DNA from 2 places in the Streptomyces sp. NPDC001137 genome. Region 2 is predicted to be linked to the other one. Evidence: riboswitches for the same ligand, from Rfam matches in the RefSeq annotation. Region 2 holds a riboswitch; the other holds the start of a gene.
What was found. Region 2 has a riboswitch for S-adenosylmethionine ahead of ABT254_RS16995 (aminotransferase class V-fold PLP-dependent enzyme). Riboswitches for the same ligand answer to the same signal wherever they lie in the genome.
Positions count from the first base shown of each region.

Region 1: it holds a riboswitch for S-adenosylmethionine, as region 2 does, so the genes downstream of both, thrC (threonine synthase) here and ABT254_RS16995 (aminotransferase class V-fold PLP-dependent enzyme) in region 2, are expected to answer to the same signal.

Region 1 is NZ_JBEPBA010000026.1:144,294-151,994, reverse strand. It holds gene groL (chaperonin GroEL) at 1-387, opposite strand, end outside; gene ABT254_RS37810 (cold-shock protein) at 773-979, opposite strand; gene ABT254_RS37805 (MoaD/ThiS family protein) at 1,431-1,706, opposite strand; gene thrC (threonine synthase) at 1,826-3,112, opposite strand; SAM riboswitch class I at 3,131-3,287, opposite strand; gene ABT254_RS37795 (glucosyl-3-phosphoglycerate synthase) at 3,449-4,393, shown strand; gene ABT254_RS37790 (alpha,alpha-trehalose-phosphate synthase (UDP-forming)) at 4,489-5,880, shown strand; gene otsB (trehalose-phosphatase) at 5,937-6,818, opposite strand; gene ABT254_RS37780 (DUF3263 domain-containing protein) at 6,877-7,137, opposite strand; gene ABT254_RS37775 (ABC transporter substrate-binding protein) at 7,197-7,701, opposite strand, start outside.
Region 2 is NZ_JBEPBA010000007.1:320,312-328,012, reverse strand. It holds gene qcrB (cytochrome bc1 complex cytochrome b subunit) at 1-976, shown strand, start outside; gene trpD (anthranilate phosphoribosyltransferase) at 1,110-2,174, shown strand; SAM riboswitch class IV at 2,246-2,362, shown strand; gene ABT254_RS16995 (aminotransferase class V-fold PLP-dependent enzyme) at 2,526-3,887, shown strand; gene ABT254_RS16990 (Lrp/AsnC family transcriptional regulator) at 4,005-4,286, opposite strand; gene ABT254_RS16985 (rhomboid family intramembrane serine protease) at 4,283-5,017, opposite strand; gene ABT254_RS16980 (hypothetical protein) at 5,182-5,421, shown strand; gene ABT254_RS16975 (NYN domain-containing protein) at 5,456-6,799, shown strand; gene ABT254_RS16970 (C40 family peptidase) at 7,036-7,701, shown strand, end outside.

The DNA.
Region 1 (7,701 bases), on a different contig from region 2:
GGCACCGGAGACGGCCTCGACGGCCTTCTCGATACCGCGCTTGAGGGCCATCGGGTTGGCGCCGGCGGCTACGTTGCGCAGGCCCTCCTTGACCAGGGCCTGGGCGAGCACGGTCGCGGTGGTCGTACCGTCACCGGCGACGTCGTCCGTCTTCTTGGCGACTTCCTTGACCAGCTCGGCGCCGATCTTCTCGTACGGGTCCTCGAGTTCGATCTCCTTGGCGATGGAGACACCATCGTTGGTGATCGTGGGGGCGCCCCACTTCTTCTCGAGGACGACGTTGCGGCCCTTGGGGCCGAGCGTCACCTTCACGGCGTCCGCGAGCTGGTTCATGCCGCGCTCGAGGCCGCGCCGCGCCTCCTCGTCGAACGCGATGATCTTGGCCATGTGAAGTGGTCCCTCCAGGACTGGGGGTGATTCCTTCGGACCGCGCCCGCGCCCGCGACGGACGGCTCGCACACCTCGTGGGTTCCTTCCCCACCCGGCCTGCGGGCCTCACCGACCCGGTCCTTCATTGTCACTCTCACCTTCAGAGTGCTAACGCCAATGATTAGCACTCGACCCATGAGAGTGCAAGGCGCGCTCGCGCAGCGAGTGCTCGTTGAGGGGTGGTGGTCGGGCGACGGGCGGGCGCAAGCGGCTCCCGGGTACTGGGCGACACCCGCCCGGGACCGACCCAGGCCCCCGGACATGCCGAAGGGCCCGCCCCGTGAGGTGCGGACCCTTCGATCAAGAACAGAAGAACGTCGCTGCAGTTAACCCGGCGCGTGCTTCAGCCGGCCGCCAGACGGACCATGTCCGCCTGCGGCCCCTTCTGGCCCTGCGAGATCTCGAAATCGACCCGCTGACCCTCTTCCAGGGTGCGGTAGCCGTCCATCTGAATCGCACTGTAGTGGACGAAAACATCCGCACCACCGTCGACCGCGATGAAGCCGTACCCCTTCTCCGCGTTGAACCACTTGACGGTGCCCTGAGCCATGCCTAACTCCCCTATTACTGGCCCTTGCACAGATCCACACTTCGCGGATCCGGGTCAGACCTCACCCCCCACGGTTGGGGGCGTGCGCCGGAACGCGTCGACCGCGGCTGAATGTATCTGTCCAACTGCCGTCTGCAACAGGTCAATCGGACGAGAATTCCGGGCACGACCGGTCGGGAATTTACGGAGAATTCGCCTGAATTCAGGGCAAGTCGGGCCCCATAAATGGAGCATAAGGCGCAAAAAACCTGCACACTTTGGCTACTTCTCGCTGCCCGAGAAGCAGGAACTCATATGCATGCGGCAAGCGGAGTCGTGCAGGTTCCCCAACTGTACCGTGCTCAACCATGCAGAATTGCCCCCTCCGCTTCTCTCACGGAGGGGGCAATTCGATGAACTCTCGGTAATCAGCGTTACCGACGGTAATAATCGGTCGTCCGACCTGTTTCGCTCAGCCTCCGGCCACGGCCGGAATGATCGAGACGCCCGCCCCGTCCGGAGTCGCCGTCTCCAGCCCCTGCTCGAACCGCACGTCGTCGTCGTTCACGTACACGTTGACGAAGCGGCGCAGCTTCCCCTGGTCGTCGAGAACGCGAGCGGCGATCCCGGTGTGGTTCTTCTCGAGATCGGCGATGACCTCGCCGAGGGTGCCGCCTTCGGCGGTGACCTCGGCCTGCCCGCCGGTGTAGGTGCGGAGAATGGTGGGGATGCGGACGTTGACGCTCACGATGAACCTCCGGTCAGGGAAACGGGCCTTTGTCTTTGGGGGCGCGGGGCCGTGTCGATTTGCGGCTCCGCCGCGGGGCGCGACCAGCCCCCACCGGCCCGCAGACGAACAACTACCTGCTAGGCGAGCCCCGCCTCACGGAACGACTCAAGGCTCGGGCGAATCGTCGCGGTGAGCCCCGTACCGGCCACCGCGTCGAGGGTCTTGAGGCCATCACCCGTGTTCAGCACGACGGTCGTGAGGGCGGGGTCGAGAACACCGTTCTCGATCAACTTGCGGGTCACACCCACGGTCACCCCACCGGCGGTCTCCGCGAAGATCCCCTCGGTCTTGGCGAGCAGCCGAATCGCATCCACGATCTGCTCGTCGTTCACGTCCTCCACCGCCCCACCGGTACGCCGGGCAATGTCGAGAACATAAGGACCATCCGCCGGGTTGCCGATGGCCAGCGACTTGGCGATCGTGTTCGGCTTCTGCGGCCGCACCACGTCGTGCCCGGCCTTGTACGCGACGGAGACAGGGCTGCACCCTTCCGCCTGCGCCCCGAAGATCTTGTACGGCTTGTCCTCGACGAGCCCCAGCTTGATCAGCTCCTGCAGCCCCTTGTCGATCTTCGTGAGCTGAGAGCCGGAGGCGATCGGCACGACCAGCTGGTCCGGCAGCCGCCAGCCGAGCTGCTCGCAGATCTCGTACGCCAGGGTCTTGGAGCCCTCGGCGTAGTACGGCCGCAGGTTGACGTTGACGAAGCCCCAGCCCTCGCCGGCCGGGTCGCCGATCAGCTCGGAGCAGAAACGGTTCACGTCGTCGTAGTTGCCGTCGATGCCGACGAGCTCGCCGCCGTAGACCGCGGCCATGACGACCTTGCCCTGCTCCAGGTCGTGCGGGATGAACACGCAGGACCGGAAGCCGGCGCGGGCGGCCGCGGCACCCACCGCACCGGCCAGGTTGCCGGTCGACGAGCAGGACAGGGTGGTGAAGTTGAAGGCGCGGGCGGCCTCGATGGCCTGGGCGACGACCCGGTCCTTGAAGGAGTGCGTCGGGTTGCCGGAGTCGTCCTTGACGTACAGACCCCCGGTCACGCCCAGCTCGCGGGCGAGGTTGTCGGCCTTGACCAGCTTGGTCCAACCGGGGTTGATGTTGGGCTTGTCGGCCACGTCCGCCGGGACGGGCAGCAGGGGCGCGTAACGCCAGATGTTCGCGGGACCCGCCTCGATCTGCTTGCGGAGCTCCTCGGTGTCGTAGGCCGAGAAGTCGTACGCGATCTCGAGCGGGCCGAAACACTCCTCGCAGGCGAAGACCGGGCCGAGGGGCACCTGGTGACCGCACTCGCGGCAGGAGAGCGCCGCGGCGGGACCGAGGTCGACGGTCGTGGAGTCGGTGGTGCTTGCAACAGTCTGCGCAGCCATGTGAGGCGAGGCCCTTTCTCCTCATCTTCCTCACGACGCATCTCGCCGTGAGACGGATTTGGCACCTTCCCTAGCCGGGAGCCTCGCGGAACGATCAGCATCGATCGGTACGAGACCGGCTGGAGGGTTGCCGGGGCTTCATCGGGCCGTATCCCTCTGCCCCTCTGGATGAGCGGTATGCGGTTGTAAACGCCGGGCGACCCCCGACATGCGATGGTCACCAGCGTTGTTCAAGACTGTAACCGAAGGCCAGGACAGTTGAGATAGCCGTCCGAACCGCGAGATGGATCATCTGATGATCCGGTATCGCCGAGAGAACGCAGAGGAGCCGCCTACGTGCTGGAAGAAGTCGAGCGCTGGCTGACCACCCGCTCCTGGTCGCTGACCGATCGCCCGCTGCACAAGATCCTGGCCGCAAAGCAGCGCACGGGCCAGTCGGTCAGTGTCGTGCTGCCCGCGCTCAACGAGGAGGAGACGGTCGGCGACATCGTCGCGATCATCCGTCACGACCTCATGCAGCAGGTCCCGCTGGTCGACGAGATCGTCGTCGTCGACTCCGGATCCACCGACCGTACGTCCGAGGTCGCCGCGGCGGCCGGGGCCAGGGTCGTCCACCGCGACGACATCCTGCCCCGCATCCCGACCGTCCCCGGCAAGGGCGAGGTGCTGTGGCGCTCGCTCCTGGTCACGAGCGGGGACATCGTCTGCTTCATCGACGCCGACCTGAAGGAGTTCTCCTCCGACTTCGTCTCCGGGATCGTCGGCCCGCTGCTCACCGACCCGGGGGTCGACCTCGTCAAGGGCATGTACGACCGTCCGCTGGCCGGCGCGCAGGGCCAGGGCGGCCGGGTCACCGAGCTGATGGCGCGCCCCCTGCTGAACATGCACTGGCCGCAGCTGGCGGGCTTCGTGCAGCCGCTCGGCGGCGAGTACGCGGCCCGGCGCAGCCTGCTGGAACAGCTGCCGTTCCCCGTCGGGTACGGCGTCGAGCTGGGCATGCTGGTCGACGCCCTGCACCTGGTGGGCCTCGACGCACTCGCCCAGGTGGACGTCGGGGTGCGCAAGCACCGCCACCAGGACGGGCAGGCGCTGGGCCGGATGTCCGCCGCGATCTACCGCACGGCACAGCTGCGGCTGGCCCGCGGCCATCTCATCCGTCCCTCCCTCACCCAGTTCGAACGGGGCGAGGACGGCTTCGAGCCGCGCACCTACTCCGTGGACACGGAGGAGCGGCCGCCGATGGTGGAGATCGCGGAGTACGCGTCGCGCAAGGTCGCCTGAGGCTGCGCGTTACGCGGTGCGGGCGGTGTATACGGTCCACCCGCAGAGCCCAGCCGTACGTTTGAGCGTTTCCGGGCCGGGCTAGGTTGAGGCGTATGGCTTCCACGCACTCCGCTGGTCATCAGGTGCTGGTCGCGTCCAACCGCGGCCCGGTCTCGTACGAAGTGCAGGAGGACGGCTCGCTGGCCGCCAGGCGCGGTGGCGGCGGGCTGGTCTCCGGCCTGTCCGCGATCGGGCCCGACGCGGACGCCCTGTGGGTGTGTTCGGCGCTGTCCGACGGCGACCGCGAGGCGGTACGGCGCGGGGTCGGCGAGGACGGTGTGCGGATGCTGGACATCCCGGCCGGTGTGCACGCCGACGCGTACAACGGCATCGCGAACTCGGTGCTGTGGTTCGTGCACCACATGCTGTACCAGACCCCGCTCGAGCCGGTCTTCGACGCGGAGTTCCGGCGGCAGTGGGCCTCGTACGAGACCTACAACCGCGCCTTCGCCGAGGCGCTCGCCCAGGAGGCGGCCGAGGGCGCGGCGGTGCTGGTGCAGGACTATCACCTGTGTCTGGTGCCGGGGATGCTGCGGGAGTTGCGGCCGGACCTCAGGATCGGGCACTTCTCGCACACTCCGTGGGCGCCGGTGGACTACTTCCGGATGCTGCCGGACGACATCGCCGAGCAGCTGCTGCACGGCATGCTGGGCGCCGACCGGCTGGGCTTTCTGACCCGGCGCTGGGCGGACGCGTTCACCGCGTGCGCCTCGGCGGTGGTGGGCGGCCTCGGCGGCACCCGGATCGGCGTGCACGGCCTCGGCGCGGACGCGGACTTCCTGCGCAAGCGGTCGCACGAGGCCGATGTGGCCGAGCGGATGGCCGCGCTGAAGGAGGAGATCGGCGCCGGCCGCAAAACGGTGGTGCGGGTCGACCGCACCGAGCTGTCGAAGAACATCGTGCGCGGGCTGCTGGCGTACCGGCAGCTGCTGGAGGGCCGCCCCGAGTGGCGGGAGCGGGTCGTGCACGTCGCGTTCGCCTACCCCTCCCGGCAGGACCTCGCCGTGTACCGCGACTACACGGCCGAGGTGCAGCGGGTGGCCGAGGAGATCAACTCCCGCTTCGGGACGCCGGGTTGGACACCGGTCGTGCTGCACGTCAAGGACGACTTCGCGCGCTCGCTGGCCGCTTACCGGCTGGCCGACGTGGCCCTCGTCAACCCGATCCGGGACGGCATGAACCTGGTGGCGAAGGAGGTGCCGGTCGTCTCCGACGAGGGCTGCGCGCTGGTGCTGTCGCGGGAAGCGGGTGCCTACGCCGAGCTGGGCGAGGACGCGATCACGGTGAATCCGTACGACGTGATCGGGACGGCGGAGGCGCTGCACGCCGCGTTGAGCCTGCCGGCGGCTGAGCGGGCCGAGCGCAGCAAGCGGCTTGCTGCTGCGGCTACGGCGTTGCCGCCGGCGCAGTGGTTTCTTGAGCAGCTGGAGGCCTTGCGCGGCTGAGGCTGGGGGCTGCCGCCCCCAGACCCCCGCCTTTCGGCCCTTGAAGGGCCTTGTCCTCAAACGCCGGACGGGCTGACATGCCCCGCCAGGGCTCGCAGTAGGCGTACGACCCCCTCCGGGCCGTCCACCACCAGGTCCGCTCGTTCCCGTAGTTCCGTCACCTCGTCGCTGCCGCTGCAGACCAGGAGGCCGGGGGTGCCGTCGGAGCGGAGTTTGTCGACGGCGGCGAAGGCGGGGAGGTCGCCGAGGTCGTCGCCTGCGTAGAGGACCGCCGACGCGTCGATCTCGCGGACGTACTCCAGGAGGGCCACCCCCTTGTCCATGCCCGGGGGGCGCAGTTCGAGGACCATGCGGCCGGGTTCGACGATCAGGCCGTGGCGGGTGGCGAGGTCGGTGAGGGGGGCGCGCAGGGCCTCGAAGGCGGCTTGGGGGTCGGAGGCGCGGCGGGTGTGGACCGCGACGGCGCGGCCCTTCTCCTCGATCCAGGTGCCCTGCCAGGCGCCGATGCGGTCGAGGAAGCCGGGGAGTTCGGCGCGGACCGCGGCGACCCCGGGGTGGGGAGCGGGTGCGCTGACGTTGCCGCTGACCGCGTCCCAGCGCTCGGCGCCGTAGTGGCCGAGGACGACCAGGTGCTCCAGGCCGGGGACCCCGGCGAAGCCGCCGTGCCGCACGGCGACGCCGGCCGGGCGGCCGGTGACCACCGCGACGGAGGCGATCCTCGGTGCGAGTGCGGCGAGCACGGGCACCGCCTCCGGGTGGGCGCGGGCCTGCTCGGGGTCCGGCACGATCGGGGCGAGGGTGCCGTCGAAGTCCAGGCCCACCACCGCTTTCGCGGGGTTCGCGAGGATCGCGGCGAGTCCGTCCCGGCCCGCCTGCGTGGCGGGGGTCGGCAGGGGGTCCATGGAGTGCGTCGAGTCCGTGTCCGTATGGGTGCCCATACGGTGACCATAACCGCGCGGGGCAGGGCGCACCCATGGCTCAGGGGAGCGCCGGCCGTCAGCGCTCCGCTCGGCGGGTCTCCCGCACCCTGCGCAACCTGTTCACCGTCACCGGGTCGTGGGCCAAGGCCCGCTCGTCGTCCAGCAGGGCGTTGAGCAGCTGGTAGTAGCGGACGGGCGCCAGGCCCAGCTCCTCGCGTATGGCGCGCTCCTTGGCGCCGGGGCCCGGAAAGCCCCGGCGCTCGAGGGCGAGGACGGCCTGCTCGCGCTCGCCCAGCGGCTCGCGCGGCTCGCGGCCTGCCGACTGCTCCTGGTCCATGTCCTGAACCGTAACCCCCGCCACTGACAGCGACGCCGAGCTGATCCGAACGACAGGGCCTAATGCGAGTTCTCCGCCATGGACGCCGTCGACTCGAGCTGCGCGAGGGTGGCCGCGGGGTTGCCGCCGGGGGCCACCGCGCTGCCTATGTGCTTCTTGACGGCCACGGCGACCGAGGCCCAGGAGGTCTTGTCGACCGGGTAGAGCTCGGACAGCGGCAGCTGCTTCAGGAACGGCGCCAGGGCTGCGTCCTGCTTGCCCGTGCTCATGGCGTCGGAGGCGGAGGTGGTGACCGGCAGCAGGTCGTACTCGCGGGAGAAGGCGAGCACGTTCTTCTCGCTGTAGACGAAGTCGAGGAACTTGCCGACCTGCTCGGCGTGGCCGTTCTTCTTGAAGGCCATCATCCAGTCGGCCACGCCCATGGCGTTCTTGCTCTCGCCGTCCTTGCCGGGCATCGGCACCATGCCGAACTTCACGCCCTTCTTCGCGGCGATCTTCATCAGCGAGGGGTGCCCGTTGAGCATGCCGACCTCGCCCTTGGCGAAGGCCGCGAAGGCGGTGGCC
Region 2 (7,701 bases):
GCTGCTGCCGGGCATCATGCTCGGCCTGATGGTGGGCCACCTGATCCTGGTCTTCTACCACAAGCACACGCAGTTCGCGGGCCCCGGAAAGACGAACAACAACGTCGTCGGCATGCCGCTGCTGCCGGTGTACATGGCGAAGGCCGGCGGCTTCTTCTTCCTGGTCTTCGGCGTCATCACGGCCATCGCGGCGATCGCCTCGATCAACCCGATCTGGGCCATGGGCCCCTACCGTCCGGACCAGGTGTCCACCGGCGCCCAGCCCGACTGGTACATGGGCTTCTCCGAGGGCCTGATCCGTGTGATGCCGGGCTGGGAGATCAACCTCTGGGGCCACACGCTCGTCCTGGGCGTGTTCATCCCGCTGGTGGTCTTCCCGCTGGTCCTGGTCGCGATCGCGGTCTACCCGTTCATCGAGTCCTGGGTCACCGGCGACCGGCGCGAGCACCACATCCTGGACCGTCCGCGCAACGCCCCGACGCGTACCGCGTTCGGTGCCGCGTGGGTCTCCTGGTACTTCGTGCTGATGATCGGTGGCGGCAACGACCTGTGGGCCACGCACTTCCACCTGTCGATCAACGCGATCACCTGGTTCGTGCGCGTCAGCTTCTTCGTCGTGCCGGTGCTCACGTTCATCGCCACCAAGCGGATCTGCCTCGGCCTCCAGCGCCGCGACAAGGACAAGGTGCTGCACGGCCGCGAGTCGGGCATCATCAAGCGCCTGCCGCACGGTGAGTTCATCGAGGTGCACGAGCCGCTCAGCCAGGACGCCCTGCACACCCTCACGGCGCACGAGCAGTACAAGCCGGCCCAGATCGGCCCGACGGTCGACGAGAACGGCGTCGAGCGCAAGGTCAAGGGCTCCGAGCGACTGCGCGCCAAGCTCAGCGAGGCGTACTACGGCGAGGAGTCCCAGATTCCGAAGCCGACCGTCGAGGAGTACAGGGAGATCACGAGCGGCCACGGCCACCACTGATCGCTGCGGCTCGCCACGCCACGGCAGAAGGGCCCCCGTCCGGTCTTCGGACGGGGGCCCTTTTCCATGCCCTGAGCTGGATAGGGTGGCCTCACACTCGTTCTCTTCCACTACGACGACCAGGAGCGGCCTTATGAGCGCTGTGACCCCCGCTGGAGGCGACACCGCGGCGGGCCGTTCCTGGCCCCTGCTGCTGAACGGCCTGCTGGACGGCCACGACCTCAGCGCCGACGACACCGCCTGGGCGATGGACCTGATCATGCGCGGTGAGGCGACCGACGCCCAGATCGCCGGGTTCGCGGTGGCGCTGCGCGCGAAGGGCGAGACCGTCGAGGAGATCACCGGGCTCGTCCGGACGATGTACGAGCACGCGAACGTGATCGAGGTGCCGGGGCGGACCGTCGACATCGTCGGAACGGGCGGTGACGGCGCGAAGACGGTGAACATCTCCACCATGTCGGCGATCGTCATCGCGGGCACGGGCGCGAAGGTCGTCAAGCACGGCAACCGGGCCGCCTCCTCGGCCTCCGGCGCCTCGGACGTGCTGGAGAAGCTGGGCGTCAATCTGGAACTGACGCCGAAGCGGGTGGCGGAGGTCGCGGAGGAAGCCGGCATCACCTTCTGCTTCGCCATCAAGTTCCACCCGGCGCTGCGTCATGTGGCCGCCGCCCGAGGGCAGTTGGGCATCCGGACGACCTTCAACGCCCTCGGTCCGCTGACCAACCCGGCGAAGGTGAGGGCACAGGCGGTCGGTGTCGCCGACCCGCGCCTGGCGCCGCTCATCGCCGGCGTCCTCGCCGAGCGCGGCAACTCCTCCCTCGTCTTCCGCGGCGACGACGGCTTCGACGAGCTGACGACGACGGCCACCTCACGCGTCTGGGTCGTCCGCGAGGGCAAGGTCACCGAGGAGACCTTCGACCCCCGTGACGTCGGTCTCGAACTGGTCCCGGTTCAGGCCCTGCGCGGCGGCGACCCGTCGTACAACGCGGAGGTCGCCCGCAGGCTCCTCGACGGCGAGAAGGGCCCCGTACGGGATGCCGTACTCCTGAACTCGGCGGCGGCCCTCGTGGCCCTCGACCCGGGTCCCGGGACGCTGGCCGAGCAGATCCGGGCCGGCATGGACAAGGCGGCGGAGTCGATCGACTCCGGCGCGGCCAAGCGGGCGCTGGAGCGCTGGGTGGCTGTCAGCAACGCCTAGCAGAGGACCGCGGTCCCGCAATCCGGACAGGAGTTGCGGGACCGCGATCACTTCACGTACGTTCCTGTCCAGGTCATGAGTGACAGTCATGAGGCCCCGGCCGACTGTCCGGCAACCCTCCGTCCGTGGCGGGGTGCCCCGGGTGAAGACCAGGCCGTAGGCAGCGAGGTCTACGGCAAGCGCGGACCCCTCGAGCAACCAGGGGTCCTGGTCGTCGAGGAGCCTTCCGTGAGCAAGCGAATGCGATAGGGCCGCAGAGCCCCGCCTCCGCATCCCCTTTTCCCCTCACGCCCCTGCTTGAGCCATGCCGCTCGCGGGGCGAATTCCACCTGCTTACACGGGAGTTCCGCCATGTCTGTCTCCACCGCTGCCGCCGCCACCTCCGTCTGTGCCCCGCTGCCCGTTCTGGGCCGGGATGTCACCGTCCCGCTCGTCACGGGCGGCGAAGTCACCTATGCGGCACTCGACTACGCGGCCAGCGCCCCGGCCCTCCAGCGGGTGTGGGACGACGTCGCGGCCTACGCCCCCTACTACGGCAGCGTCCACCGCGGCGCCGGCTACCTCTCGCAGCTCTCCACCGACCTGTTCGAGAACGCCCGCAGGACGGTCGCCGAGTTCCTCGACTGCCGCGCCGACGACCAGCTGATCTTCACCCGCTCGACCACGGACTCCCTCAATCTGCTGGCGCGGGCCCTTCCGGCCGACTGCCAGGTCTTCGTCTTCGAGACCGAGCACCACGCCAGCCTGCTGCCCTGGAAGGACGCCCGGGTCACCTACCTCAACGCCCCGCGCACCCCGCGGCAGGCCGTCGAGACCCTGGAGCGCGCCCTCGCCGACCGAGACCCCTACGGTCCCGCCCTGGTCTGCGTCACCGGTGCCTCCAACGTCACCGGCGAGCTGTGGCCGGTGCGCGAGCTGGCGACCGCGGCCCACGCGCACGGCGCCCGTACCGTCCTGGACGCCGCCCAGCTCGCCCCGCACCACCCCGTCTCCGTGCAGGACCTCGACGTCGACTGGGTCGCCTTCTCCGGCCACAAGCTGTACGCGCCCTTCGGCTCCGGCGTACTGGCCGGCCGCGCGGACTGGCTCCAGGCCGCCGACCCCTACCTCGCGGGCGGCGGCGCCAGCCGCAAGGTCACCCGGCGCGAGGACGGCGGCGTCGACGTGGAGTGGCACGACAGCGCCGCCCGCCACGAGGCCGGCTCCCCGAACGTGATCGGCGCCTACTCCATCGCCTCCGCCTGCAAGGCGCTCACCGAGGCCGGCTTCGACACCCTGGTCGCCCGCGAGCAGCACCTGATCGAGAAGGTCCGCGCGGGCCTGGCAGAGGTCCCGCAGGTCAAGGTGCTGTCCCTGTTCGGCGACGACGCGCCCCGGGTCGGCGTGCTCTCCTTCGTCGTCGAGGGCTGGAACAGCTCGCACTTCGCCGCCGCGCTCTCCGCCGAGTACGGCATCGGCGTCCGCGACGGCCTCTTCTGCGCCCACCCGCTGGTGCGCACCCTCCTCGGCACCGACCCCCAGACCCAGGGCGAGTGCGGCGCCCCCGAGGCCGCCCCCGGCGAGAAGTCCCTCAACGCCATCCGAGTCAGCTTCGGCGCCGGCACCCCCGACGAACACGTCGAGCGCTTCGTCACCGCCGTCAAGGAGCTGGTGACGGACGGCGCGAAGTGGCAGTACCGCACAGAGGACGGCCGCTGCGTCCCGGCGGTGTGATCCAGCCCCCTCAGGGGCAGCGGCTTTTCGTTTTCAGGGGCGCGGGGAACTGCGCGACCAGCCACAACGGACTGGCAGTCGCACACGAACCGCGCCCCGCAGACGCCTAGGCGTCGATCACGAATCCAACCCGATGGCAAACGCGGCCTCAAGGTCATGCTGCGAGTACGTACGAAACGCGACGTGCGTATCGGTGGCCTCGACGCCAGGGATCTTGCTGATGCTGCCAGGGATCACATCGGCAAGATCCTCATGCTGCTTCACCCGAACCATCGCGATCAGGTCATACGTCCCGGTCACGGAGAAAACTTCACTCACGCTCTCCAGCGAAGCGATCCGCTCCGCGATCTCGGGGATCCGGTCCACGCTGGTCTTGATGAGGACGATCGCGGTGATCACGGCTGGTTCTCTCCCTCGGGGGCCGGAGCTGGGGTGGACCTCACTCTAGTGGTACGGCCGAACCGCACCCAGGCGTAGACGAAGCCCAGGCCGAAGCCCACCAGGTGGGCCAGATAGGCCACCCCCGGTCCCGTCGCCGCACGCCCGGCCGCCAGCCACTGCAGGGCCGCCCAGAAGGGCAGCACGACCCAGGCGGGGAAGCGCAGCGGCAGGAAGAACAGGAACGGCAGAAGACTGGTCACCCGTGCCCCGGGGAACAGGTACAGAAACGCGCCCAGGACCGCTGAGATCGCCCCGGACGCGCCGACCAGGGACTGCTGGGACGTGGAATTCGCCGCCGCGTACCCCAGCAGGGCGAGGTAGCCGCAGCCGACGTAGAAGAGCGTGAACTGGACGCGGCCCATCCGTTCCTCGGTCATCGCCCCGAAGACGTAGAGGAAGAGCATGTTGCCGAGCAGGTGCACCCAGCTGCCGTGCACGAACAGGGCCGTGGCGGGGGTCAGGGCGGCCCTGGGGGAACCCTGGAACAGCTCGGCCGGGACGACGCCCCAGTGGTGGAAATAGGCGCGCTGGGCGGCGAGCAGCGCGTCGCCGGAACCGTAGGCCGGATTGAGGCCGGCCGCCGGGCCGGTCACGAAGAGCAGACAGCACAGGGTGATCAGCGTGTACGTGATGGGCGCCGAGGGGCGCCGGATCGCTCTGCCGAGGGTCGCGCTCCACTTGCCGATCATGAACACAGAGCATGACGTAACGGGACGCAGTCGCACAGAGCGCCTCGCCGCCGTGGACGGACGGGCGGTGAGTCCGTGCCAGGCCGTAGGGTACGAGCCACACGCCCGGGGAAGCTCGGGCGTCACTGACAATAGAAGGCCTAGAAGGAAAGAGCACAGGCACGATGACGGTTCCCCTCCCGACCGCCACGACGCGGTGGCGCTGCACCCTCTGCGGCAACCTCACGCGTTTCGACGTGACCCGCTCGTCGAAGGTCGTCGAGTACGTCCACCTCGATCTGGCCGGTGAGCCCAAGGTCGAGGAGCGCGAGGTGGTCAGTGAGACCATCGAGTCGGTGCGCTGTCGCTGGTGCAACGCGGTGGATCAGGTGGAACTCGTGGACAGGCCGGGCGCCGACTCCTGAGCGGAGCGGCCCCACAGGTAATGGGGTGTGACGGATGGTGGAGACCACAGGCGGGGGGCCGGGCGACGGCACCGCCGAGGTGCTTGACCGTCCGCTGCCCGACGGAGTGCGCCGCAGGGTCGTCCAGATCGTCTCGGACGGCTTCGGCGGGCTGACCGTCGGCGAACTGCCCGCACAGCTGAGGCAGTACGCCCGTTTCGCGCCGAACCGTCGGGCCAAGTTCGCCGGCAACGCGATGGCGGCCGCCCTGGAGACCGATCCGCTGTTCCGGCAGCGCATCGGGGAGAAGCTGAGAGAGGCCCAGCCGGAACTCACCGGCGCTCTCGACTCCGGCTCGCCGCCCCCGGCCGCGGATCCGCTCGACGTGGCGGCCGCGGCCTATGTTCTGCGGCCCACCGGCTGGGTGAAGCTGGTGACCGCGGCCGGCGAGGAGGCCCAGCGGGCCGATGCCGAGCGCGCCGACGAGGAGAGCCGGGCCGAGCTGGAGCGGCTGCGCGAGGAACTCGACCGGGCCCGGGAGCAGACCCGGGCCGACACCGAGCGGCTCCGTGCCGAACTGGACGCCGCCAAGAAGGAGGCCGACTCGCTGCACCGCAAGCTGCGGGCGGCCCTCAGCGACGTCAAGCGGGGCGAGGCCGCCCTGCGCAAGATCCAGGGCGAGGTGGAGGCCGTACGCGCCGAGGCGCAGGCCCAGGTGTCCGCCGCCGAGAGCGAGTCCCGGCGGCTGAAGTCGCGGCTCGGGGAGGCGGAGGCCGCGCTGGAGGCCACGCGCAAAGCAGCGCGCGAGGGGCGCAGCGTCGAGGACATGCGCGTGCGCCTGCTTCTGGACACCGTCCTGGACGCGGCCCAGGGGCTGCGCAGGGAGCTGGCGCTGCCGCCGGTGTCCGTACGGCCGGCGGAGACCGTCGATGCGGTCGAGCCGGGACGAATGACCCCGAAAGACATCGCTGCGCGCGCTTTGTCCGAGAACGACCCCGCGATCCTGGACCAGCTGCTCGAGCTTCCGCAGGCGCACCTGGTCGTCGACGGTTACAACGTCACCAAAACGGGTTATCCCCAAATGCCTCTGGAGAAGCAGCGGTTGAGGCTCCTCGGGCAGCTTTCGCAACTCGCTGCACAGACCGGCGCCGAGGTCACCTGTGTCTTCGACGGGGCCGAGCTGGCCGCTCCGGTGCTGCTCGCGCCGCCGCGCGGAGTGCGGGTGCTGTTCTCCAAGCCGGGCGTCACCGCGGACGAGTTGATCCGCCAGCTGGTACGCGCGGAGCCCCCCGGGAGGCCCGTCATCGTGGCTTCCACGGACCGCGAGGTGGCCGACGGGGTGGCCCGTGCGGGGGCGCGTCCGGTCGCCTCGGCGATGCTCCTGAAGCGGCTGTCCTGACCCGCTTCCCGGGCCGCTGTCCCGTAGGTCGAACTTCTAGGTTTAATGACCGAATTGGCGCAATCGTCACGCAACGTAGCGTCAACCTGGCGTCACCGCACGTGGGTTATGTGCAAAGAATGCATTGCGTCACTAAGATTTTTCACGCGAGGATTTGAAGTGATCACAGGAAGGTCACTAAGGTCTGGCCTCGAACCTCCGAGCGGGTGATCACTCACAAGAAGGAGCCCTCTTCCGTGGCGTCCCATCGTCGACCGAAGCAGCCGAGCCGGGCTCGCGTGACTGTGCTCACCACCGCAGCTGCTGCCGCTGTTGCCATCAGCGCCCAGGCCGCGAATGCCGCGCCGAGCGAGAAGCCCTCCAAGGACGAGGTCAAGGCCAAGGTCGACAAGCTGTACGAGCAGGCCGAGCAGGCCACCGAGAAGTTCAACGGCGCCAAGGAGAAGCAGGAGAAGCTCCAGAAGGAGATCTCCACCATCCAGGACAACGTCGCCCGTGGCCAGGAGGAGCTCAACCAGCTGCGTGACTCCATCGGTCTGGCGGCGGCCGCGCAGTACCGCACCGGCACCATCGACTCGTCCCTCCAGCTCTTCCTGTCGTCGAACCCGAACGACTACCTGGACAAGGCGTCCACCGCCGACCAGCTCAGCGCCCAGCAGGTCGAGGCGCTGAAGAAGATCCAGGAGAAGCAGCGCGAACTCGCCCAGGAGCGCGCCGAGGCCTCCGACAAGCTCAAGGACCTCGCGGCCACCCGTACCGAGCTGGGCAACAAGAAGAAGGACATCCAGGGCAAGCTGGCCGAGGCGCAGAAGCTGCTCAACTCGCTGACGGCCGCGGAGCGCGCCTCGCTCGCCGCCGCCGACGCCCGCGCCAGCCGCTCCGCCAGCGAGCGGGTGGACCTC